Regions from separate parts of the Paenibacillus sp. EKM301P genome, predicted to be linked through region 2. Evidence: riboswitches for the same ligand, from Rfam matches in the RefSeq annotation. Region 2 holds a riboswitch; each other region holds the start of a gene.
What was found. A riboswitch is a leader RNA that binds a small molecule or an ion and turns the genes downstream of it on or off. The one in region 2 is predicted to bind glycine.

Region 1: it holds a riboswitch for glycine, as region 2 does, so the genes downstream of both, HFD99_RS14265 (alanine/glycine:cation symporter family protein) here and gcvT (glycine cleavage system aminomethyltransferase GcvT) in region 2, are expected to answer to the same signal.
Region 3: it holds a riboswitch for glycine, as region 2 does, so the genes downstream of both, sdaAB (L-serine ammonia-lyase, iron-sulfur-dependent subunit beta) here and gcvT (glycine cleavage system aminomethyltransferase GcvT) in region 2, are expected to answer to the same signal.

The regions. Positions count from the first base shown of each region.
Region 1 covers NZ_JAALFM010000005.1:76,109-79,387, forward strand. Annotated here, with positions in the region: gene HFD99_RS25695 (sensor histidine kinase) at 1-54, shown strand, start outside; gene HFD99_RS14265 (alanine/glycine:cation symporter family protein) at 180-1,598, opposite strand; glycine riboswitch at 1,757-1,851, opposite strand; glycine riboswitch at 1,863-1,947, opposite strand; gene HFD99_RS14270 (glycoside hydrolase family 1 protein) at 2,116-3,279, opposite strand, start outside.
Region 2 covers NZ_JAALFM010000001.1:1,124,975-1,128,253, reverse strand. Annotated here, with positions in the region: gene gcvPA (aminomethyl-transferring glycine dehydrogenase subunit GcvPA) at 1-220, opposite strand, end outside; gene gcvT (glycine cleavage system aminomethyltransferase GcvT) at 345-1,445, opposite strand; glycine riboswitch at 1,525-1,621, opposite strand; glycine riboswitch at 1,635-1,708, opposite strand; gene gcvH (glycine cleavage system protein GcvH) at 2,116-2,514, shown strand; gene HFD99_RS05000 (PTS mannitol transporter subunit IICB) at 2,941-3,279, shown strand, end outside.
Region 3 covers NZ_JAALFM010000014.1:74,164-77,442, forward strand. Annotated here, with positions in the region: gene HFD99_RS22125 (DUF6359 domain-containing protein) at 1-916, opposite strand, end outside; glycine riboswitch at 1,131-1,245, shown strand; gene sdaAB (L-serine ammonia-lyase, iron-sulfur-dependent subunit beta) at 1,457-2,146, shown strand; gene sdaAA (L-serine ammonia-lyase, iron-sulfur-dependent, subunit alpha) at 2,136-3,035, shown strand; gene HFD99_RS22140 (Ig-like domain-containing protein) at 3,116-3,279, opposite strand, start outside.

The DNA of each region.
Region 1 (3,279 bases), on a different contig from region 2:
ATTACGGATTCGCATTTTCAAATTACGATTATGCTCCCATGTAATAACTCTTAGGTTTGTAAACGTTATGGATTAAGAGATATTCAGAATAAATAAAATGTCGGTAATCACCAGTCTTATAACCTAAAAAAAGGAGTACCCTCAAGCCTGTGATGGCTGAGAATACTCCCTTTTAGTATTTATGAATTTACCGTTTGTCCCTTTTCTTCTACTTGGATAGCCGCCCCTACATTGGCACCAGCAAGAATACCCTTGTTCTTATTAGGATACAAAGAATTCATATAAGTCCGGGTTTCTGCAACAACAATTCCCGACAAGCCGAGCAGTGCAATCAGGTTCGGAAAAGCCATCATGGCGTTAAAAATATCTGCCAGCAGCCAAATCGCATCCAGTTTAATGAACGCGCCCCCGCCAACCAGTACAATGAACAAATAACGATAAGGCTTGATCCACTTAACCCCAAGCAAGTATTCAACACAGCGTTCCCCGTAATAGTTCCAGCCGAGCATGGTGGTGAATGCGAACATAATCAGGATGATGGTGAGCAGCTCTGCTCCCAGCGGAAATGCACTGGAAAATGCTTGCTGAGTCATCAAGCCTGCATCGGTAGGCCCGCTCCACACCCCGCTCACCAGTAACGTCAACCCGGTCATCACACAAATAACCATCGTATCAATAAACACACCCGTCATGGAAATCAGCCCTTGTTCCGCAGGCCATTTGGTTTTGGCAGCTGCGGCTGCAATCGGTGCGCTCCCCAATCCAGCTTCGTTGGCAAAAATACCTCTGGCTACCCCACTGCGCATGGCCAGCATAATCGTAGCTCCTGCAAATCCGCCGGTTGCCGATGTAGTTGAAAATGCCGAATGAAGCACAAGCGCAATTGCGGCAGGAAGTTGGTCAGCAAATCGAATCAGTACAATGATACAAATCAATACATACAGGCCTGTTTTAAAAGGAACGACCTTCGTCGATACCTTGGCAATGCTTTTGAGTCCTCCAATGGTCACAAGACCTGTAAGGACAGCAATTGTCAGCGCCGTTACAATCGGCGGAACGCCAAAACTGTTTTCAGTCGAAGATACAATCGCCTTGACCTGAGGGAATGTTCCAATTCCGAACAACGCTACCAGCATCCCTGAAAAAGCAAACAGCATCGCCAACGGTTTAAAACGGCGTCCCAGGCCTTTTTCAATATAATACATCGGGCCGCCGGAAAATTGTCCATTCCGATCCTTCACCCGGTATTTTACCGCAAGTACACCTTCCGCATATTTCGTCGCCATCCCAAAGAAGGCTGCAACGACCATCCAGAACAAGGCACCCGGCCCGCCCAGCTTAATGGCTGTCGCTACACCGACAATACTTCCTGTACCGACGGTAGCCGCCAATGCCGTACTCAAAGCCGCAAAACTACTTACATCCCCGCTACCTTCATTCGGGGCCTTACCGATGAGCTTGATCGCCAGGGGCAGGCGGAATACCTGCAACATTTTTAGACGTATGGTCAGCCATAACCCCGTTCCCATAACAAGGATGATGAGAGGCGCCCCCCATATCCAACTGCTAATCGTTTCTAACACATGTACCAAATTCATTTCAACCCGCTCCTCCAGCATAGTAGAAAACAAAAAAGAGTCAAATCTGTTGATTCGACTCCTGGAGAGGTTAAAGGCACGAAAAAATACAACCATCTTGTGCAGGATTTCACCTCTAAAAGCTTATAAAAAGCCTAGGGCTATCCCTGTCACAGGTTATTCGCGTCTCTGTCCTTTTGCCTGAGAGTTTAAGCAGATGTGATCTGCGGTGCACCTTCGGCGCCCAATTAAGGGTCTCTCCAGAGTTCTGTCCGTTTACGGTCCCTGCTCGTTGCTGTAAATCAGCCTAAGCACCTGAGAGTTTTGCCCCTTCGGTTGGAACTTTCATTCCATCTCCCGCAAACATCAACCAGACATATGAAATTTTTATTCATTATACAGAAAAATTTCAGCTTATTACAAGTGAAAAATTTGTGAAGCCCTCTGAAAGAACCAATAGAGTGTCTATACAAAAAGCGGGTACAGCAGATTGCATCCTGAGGATTTTCTCTGCTGTACCCGCCAAAACGATATGGAATTACAATTCTTCACCGTTGGTTGCTATCACATTTTTATACCAGTTAAATGAGTCCTTTTTGGAGCGTTGAAGCGTTCCGTTACCGTCATCATCCAGATCAACGTAAATAAATCCGTAGCGCTTGGACATTTCGGACGTAGACATGCTCACAAGGTCGATAGGTCCCCAGCTGGTGTAACCAATCAGATCAACACCGTCAGCAATCGCTTCCTTCATTTGGGCAATATGCTGACGCAAGTAATCAATGCGATATGTGTCATGCACAGAGCCGTCTTCTTCTACCTTATCATACGCACCCAGGCCATTTTCCACGATGAACAGTGGCTTTTGATAGCGATCATAAAACGTATTCAGTGTAACACGCAGGCCGATCGGATCGATCTGCCATCCCCAGTCGGAAGACTGCAGATACGGATTTTTCACACCGCCTATCAGGTTCCCTGCTGCCTTTTCGCCTTCTGGCCCTGCCGATACGGTCAAGGTCATATAGTAACTAAATGAGATAAAATCGACCGTGTTATTTTTCAAAATTTCGGCATCGCCGGGTTCTGTCTGGATCACAATATTATTTTCTTCAAAATAGCGGTTCATATAGTTGGGATATTCCCCACGAGCATGCACATCCGTAAAGAACAGGTTCATTTGATTTTCATGCTGTGCTTTCAGGATATCTTCTGGGTTACACGTATGTGGGTAGCTTTCAATGCGGGCCAGCATACAGCCGATCTGAGCGCCCGGAATGATCTCATGTCCCCGTTTGGTCGCCAATGCACTTGCTACAAATTGATGGTGCAATGCTTGATATATCGCTTGTTGCTTGTTTTCTACACGGTCAATAACCACACCGCCGCCTGTAAACGGGCTCATAGTCATGACATTAATTTCGTTAAAGGTCAGCCAGTATTTTACTTTATCCTTATAGCGTGTAAATACCGTTTCGGCATATTTTACGTAATGATCCACGACTTCGCGTCCCAACCAGCCATTATATTTCTGTGTCAAACCTAGCGGTGTTTCATAATGCGATAATGTTACCAAAGGCTCAATACCATACTTGCGCAGCTCATCGAATACATTGTCGTAGAATTGCAATCCTGCTTCATTCGGCTCGGCATCATATCCATTCGGGAAAATCCGCGACCAGTGGATGGACATCCGGAATAC
Region 2 (3,279 bases):
AGCTGGCATGTGTATCTGTATTGGCATTGTGCCCGGCCAGCTCGGCCATGTGGCGAGTTAGGGCTCTTTCGTCGAGCCGAGAGGAAAGAGGGAGTTCCCCTTGGTATCGAATTGCCTCTGGAATGTCACTGAATAAATCATCAATGGATGATACGCCCACCACACGCAGCATTTCGGTTTGATCTTGTTCGGTCATGGGGAGATAGCGATGCTGCTTCATAAGTTCTGGCTCCTTTCGAAAAGCAAAATTTAGATAGTAAATTAGCTAATACATAATCGTAGTTGGAAAATCCAGAATTTCGTATCTGACATGATCATTTTTTTGAAATGAAGAGGATTTAGGATCAGCGTGGCCGTTTATAAAAAGGGGCTGCGACCACTTCCGCACGCAGGCGTTTACCTCGAATTTCGACCTCCAGCGGTGTAGATAGGGTGCTAAAACGACTGTCCACCAGGGCTAGCCCCAAATTACGCTTCAAGGTGGGCGATTGAGTCCCCGTTGTGACCTCACCAATGTGTTGGCCTTCCGCGAAGACTGGATAATGAGCGCGCGGGATACCGCGGTCAATCATTTCCAGCCCGATCAACTTGCGAGGAATTCCTTGTTCTTTCTGGTGTTGCAGTGCTTCTCTGCCGATAAAATCTCCTTTATTCAGCTTGACGAAGAAACCTAAACCAGCCTCAAGCGGTGAAATGGTGGCAGATAACTCCTGTCCGTACAGCGGCAGCCGTGCCTCAAACCGCAGTGTATCGCGAGCACCAAGCCCAGCGGGAATTAGCCCATACGATTCACCGCAACGAAGCAAACCATTCCACACGGCGGGTGCTTCCTCAGCAGGTATATAAAATTCAAAACCGTCTTCCCCGGTATATCCGGTTCGGGAGACGAGTGCTTTTGCTCCGAACAATTGCACGTTCTCATGGAATCGGAAAGATGCCAGATTCGTAATATCTGCATCTGTCACGGCTGCGGCAATATGTGCTGCTTCCGGTCCTTGTAATGCCAGCAATGCGATCGCATCAGACACATTCTCCAGATGAACCGATGCAGGTACGTGGCGCATGAGCCAATCCCAATCTTTGTCGATGTTGGAGGCATTCACAACGAGCATGTAGCGCTCTGGTCCTTTGCAGTATACAAGCAAGTCATCCACTACGCCTCCATCGGGGTAACACAGGAGTGAATATTGTGCCTGGCCCGGTTCCAACTGGCTGACATCATTCGTGGTTACCCATTGCAAAAAAGCCTCGGCTTCTTTGCCCTCAACCAAAAACTCGCCCATGTGCGAGACATCGAATAAACCCGCGCGTTGCCGGACGGCCTCATGCTCTTTTTGGATGCCGCTAAACTGAACGGGAAGCTCCCACCCGCCAAAGTCAATACAACGAACCCCGGGCTGCGTCCCGTAAGACGAAAATAATGGTGTTCTTCGCAAATTAGACATTTTTTCACTCCTATCCAGTGTAATCGGCTAAACAAAAAAGACAGGCTGAAAGAAACGTATAGACGGCAGTCCATACTCTTCTTTCAGCTCTGTCCTTGATACCAGAAAGTTACCCCGGTGTGAACCAGGTTTCCCCTTGGGTGATCCGCTCTAATCGCGAATGCTCTCCAGAGATGCGTCCGGCAGAGGTCCTTTTGCCTGAGAGATTCACCTGCAATGCAAGTTTACTCCTTCGGCGCTACCTTTTGGATCAACGGTAGGTTACCCGGTTTTGCAGGTAACAACTTGATCCGAGTTCGCGTGCACACTGTCTCAGAAACGACAACAGCTATGCGAATCTTTTGGGTAGTCTCTCCCTCCGCGTTCATCCGCGTTTGCAGTTGTCGGGGTATTTCCAAAAGCATTTGCTATAACCCATTAATACGCAAATTCATTCAAAATGTCAATAAAAATGTCATATAAAACAATCCAAAAAACATTTAATGTATAAATAAGGATATGTAAGCGTTTGTTACAAGTTATCATTTTTTAATATTCTATGCTATATGAGATAACATGAAGTATTTTTGTTAGTATTATTGACATGAGTGTTCATGTTGTCATAATCTTAACCTGTCTAATACAGGTGATTAAAAGCATTTTATTCATGTGGAAGTGAGGCGAAAGCAGGATGAGTGAAGTGAAACGGGAACTTTGGTATACAGACGAACATGAGTGGGTTCAGCGCACAGCAGACGGGACGTTGCGGATCGGCATTACAGACTTTGCACAGCATCAACTGGGTGATATTGTTTTTGTGGAATTACCTGGGGCGGGAGCAACGATTGAACAGGGGGCAGAGATTGGTACAATTGAATCGGTGAAGACCGTATCCGACCTTTTTGCTCCGGTGGCGGGAACCGTATTGAAAGTAAATGAAGCTCTGGAAAGCACACCTGAGCTGGTGAATGAATCTCCCTATGAAAAGGGTTGGATGATTGAAGTAGAGATGGGCAATGATGTCGAGGAGGCTCTGAGCAAGCTGCTGTCTGCGGATCAGTACGAGCAGTTGATTTCGGATGAACAATAATGAGCAATATAAGATGGAATATTAGCGCTTTATTCTAAATTTTTATATGGATATTGAATTGAATAAAAGCATCGTTAGTCCGCTCGTTTTGTGTATAAAATAGTCGCTATGATCTGACATGGCGGCTATTTTTTTGTTGTCTTTTAGAAGACGTAATTACGTCGATTTATTAGATTTAGAGGTGAGCTCCTCTATATAAGGTGCAGATTTACAGCACTGTTTTTTCGACTAATTTCTATTGTTATCGGTCATATTAAGAAGAATTATGCAGGTATAATACGTTGTCCGTTATTTTAAATTTAAATGTTGTCATCAACGTTCATGACGAAAGTACGTTTTCATTTCGTTGATGAAGATAGCGCTGTCATTTAGTATGAATTTTAAGAAAAGGTAGTGATGCTATTTACTCACAAGGAGGATATGAATATGAGCACAGTGGACACAAAGTCCAGTTCAAGCGGTGGCGCTCGTGTCGCCGTACAACGTTTTGGCCGTTTTCTCAGCGGTATGGTTATGCCCAATATGGGGGCCTTTATCGCATGGGGATTAATTACGGCCCTTTTTATTCCGACCGGGTGGTTTCCGAACGAGGGTTTTGCACAACTGGTTGATCCGATGAAAAATTATTTGCTGCCGCTATTGATTGGTTATACAGGAGGCACAATGATTCACGGACAGCGCGGAGGTGTGATCGGTGCCATTATGACGATGGGTGTCATTGTGGGGGCCGATATCCCGATGTTCCTGGGTGCGATGGTAGCTGGT
Region 3 (3,279 bases), on a different contig from region 2:
TGGCCGGATTAGTATAGGCTCCACGACGGTAGCCATTCATAACCTCGGAGGAATCCCAACGGTTTTTGTTACGGTCGGCATTATAATGGTCGGAGATGAAGAAGACACTTCCCCCGTTATTCACATATTGCAGCAGGGCAGCCTGCTCGGATGCCTTAAAGGCCACATTCGCTTCACCGATGATGAACACATCATATTGGCGCAGCTTATCATAGGTTATGGCCTGTTCTCCATAAGTAAAAGGAATAGGGCGGTTCAATTGATCCACAGTAAAGCCTACATTACGTAATCCATTAGCAAAGTCGGAGAAGGCGCCTTCAATGACCCAATCTGCTGCACCAGCCGTCTGTGCGTGCGTATTATCGAACAGCACCTTTTTGCCTTTTCCATCCGGCAGTGTAGTACCGGGTTGACCCGGGTTGCCAGGTTCAGGTTCGCCAGGTTCACCTGGTTCCCCCGGCTCGCTTCCACTCACCAGTTCCACAGCGCTTGGACTTTTTACTCCACCAAAATTATTGTAGGCACCAAGCGTACCTGTCACGCGAATTTTGCTGCCGACCAGTTCAGGATGACCTGTTAACCCAAATTGCCCTCTGTACGCAGATGTCAGCTGCACATCCAATAGATTAGACGTGCTACGTTCATTGGCCTGGTCGGCAATCAGTACGTTAAAATCATTCGCAAACGGAGCAGAAAAATTAGCTGTTTTCGATCCGGTAGCATGTCCGACGATGTAGCCTTCCACCGTCACTGTACCTCCACTGCCTTGGCGCTGAAGTGCTTCGTCTACTGTCAATGCTCCCTCTGCCTTGACCTGACCGAATGGAACGAGGATCCCAATCAACAGCGATACGATCGCTGCTAGATGCAGCACCCCTTTCAAGCGTGAACCTGTGAACCGCAAGCCTTTTACCATACGTCAATATCCCTCCTATAATTCCATAAATGTACTTGTCCTCTATCAGATTAGCTGTCAATCTTCTAATTCCTTCCTGATTTCATCCATAATTATGTAAATTTTAATCTTTTTTATCGGAAACTCGCCTGTTTATGTAAAAATTGAAACCTGCGATTGACACCGAGCACGGCATACATTACGCTAAGAAAGATATGTAGAACGGTATACGCGAATGAAGATGACGGGAGAGTCTGTCCAGGGGCTTACACGCTGGCGGCACCGAAGGAGCAAGACGTCAGCACCCGGCTGGCGGATAATCTCTCAGGTCCATGTATCGTCATCTGACGCAACTCTGGAGAGAGCGCAAGCCACCCAAGGGGTAAGGCGGTAAGGACACCGCACGAAACTCTCAGGTAACGAGGACAGAGATAAGGGAAACTTCCTTATCCTGTCCTTTTTTGCGCTCACATTGTACGTCAGCATTAGGAACCGTCATAGCTGCGCACAAACGCGGAAATACCATATACTATGGTACTAGAACATACAGGGGGCCACACCATGCGTTTCAAAGATGTATTTTCCATTATCGGTCCGGCCATGACCGGACCTTCCAGTTCACACACTGCAGGCGCGGTGCGGCTTGCACGCGTTGCCCGTCACTGGCTCGGGATGCAGCCGGACCGTGCCCGCATGACACTGTACGGCTCCTTCGCCGACACCTACAAAGGACACGGTACAGACCTAGCACTCATCGCAGGCCTGCTCAATTACGATACAGACGACCACCGAATTCCAGATGCCGAGCAATGGGCGGAGCAGGCTGGAATGGCCGTGGAGTTTGCCGTCAGCGGACTACCCGCGCCCCATCCAAATACCGTCCGTTTTGAACTGTGGAAGGGTGAGGATCAGCGCACACTGCTGGGCTCCTCCATCGGCGGCGGCAGCATCCATGTCCAGCAGCTCAACGAATTCCGAGTCAACCTGACCGGGGAGCTGGCTACGTTGGTGCTTCTTCACTCGGATAAGCCCGGCACATTAGGTGCGGTGACTTCAGCACTCGGCGCTGCCGACATTAACATTGCCTATATGCATGTGGATCGCAAAGGCCGAGATGGAGAAGCACTTACCGCCATCGAAACGGACAGTCCTCCTACGGCTGAACTGATCGCAAAACTACGATCCTTACCACATATGTACGAAATTAAAATGATTAATTTGAAAAAAGGAGCTGAATCTGATGCGATTTAGCCATCTGCATGAAATCAGCGCCATATGCGCGGAGGAATCCACCACGATTGGCCGCCTGATGATTCAAGAGCAGGTACAAGAGACGAATACAACGGAAGAAGAAATCTTCCGCCAAATGTCTGATTATTATGAAGTCATGAAGGAGGCCGTTCATCGTGGTCAGACGCAAGACACCGTATCCCGCAGTGGATTAACGGGCGGTGATGGCAAGCGTCTGGCCGAGTATCTGCGGGCAGGAGAAACCTGCTCCGGCGACGCCTCTGCACTCGCCATGGCTTATGCGCTCTCCGTGTCGGAGGTTAATGCGTCCATGGGGCGTATTGTGGCTACGCCCACTGCTGGCTCTTGTGGAGTCATCCCCGGTGTGTTCATTAGTGCGCAGGAGCGGTTCGGCTGGGATGATGAGCATATGGTGCACGGCTTGTTCGCAGCCGGAGCCATTGGCTACGTCATCGCCAACAATTCCTTCATTTCCGGCGCGGAGGGAGGCTGTCAGGCTGAGATTGGCTCAGCCATCGGGATGGCCGCTGGAGCTATGGTCGAGCTACGCGGCGGCACACCTGAGCAGGCCGTTCACGCCGTAGGCCTAGCGCTCAAGAACACGCTCGGTCTGATTTGCGACCCCGTCGCCGGACTCGTCGAGATTCCGTGCATCGTGCGCAACGGGCTGGGAGCCGTGACCGCACTTGCCGCAGCGGATATGGCTTTGGCGGGTGTGCGCAGCGCCATTCCGTCTGACGAAGTCATTGACGTAATGCTTGAAGTCGGCAGCGCGATGCCGTCGAATCACCGCGAGACCGCCAAAGGCGGCTTGGCCCAGACACCCACTGGCAAGCGTTTGACCGAATCACTGACACGCAACACATCAACCAAGAAGAATAAATCGTAGCTTCTAAGCTTTAAAAAATAAAAGAGCAAGCATATCGTCTCTAGACGTATGCTTGCTCTTTTTCTTTTCATTTTAACAGATTACTGAACGGTTACCTGTACCTTCGTCATTTTACCTGCATATTTCACTGTAATTACAGCTTTGCCCTTGCCCTGTGCCTTAATGTTGCCGTCTTTGACGGTCGCAACAATAATTCTGGACGAGGACCAGACAGCAGGTTTGGAAACATCCTTCTCCGACTCAT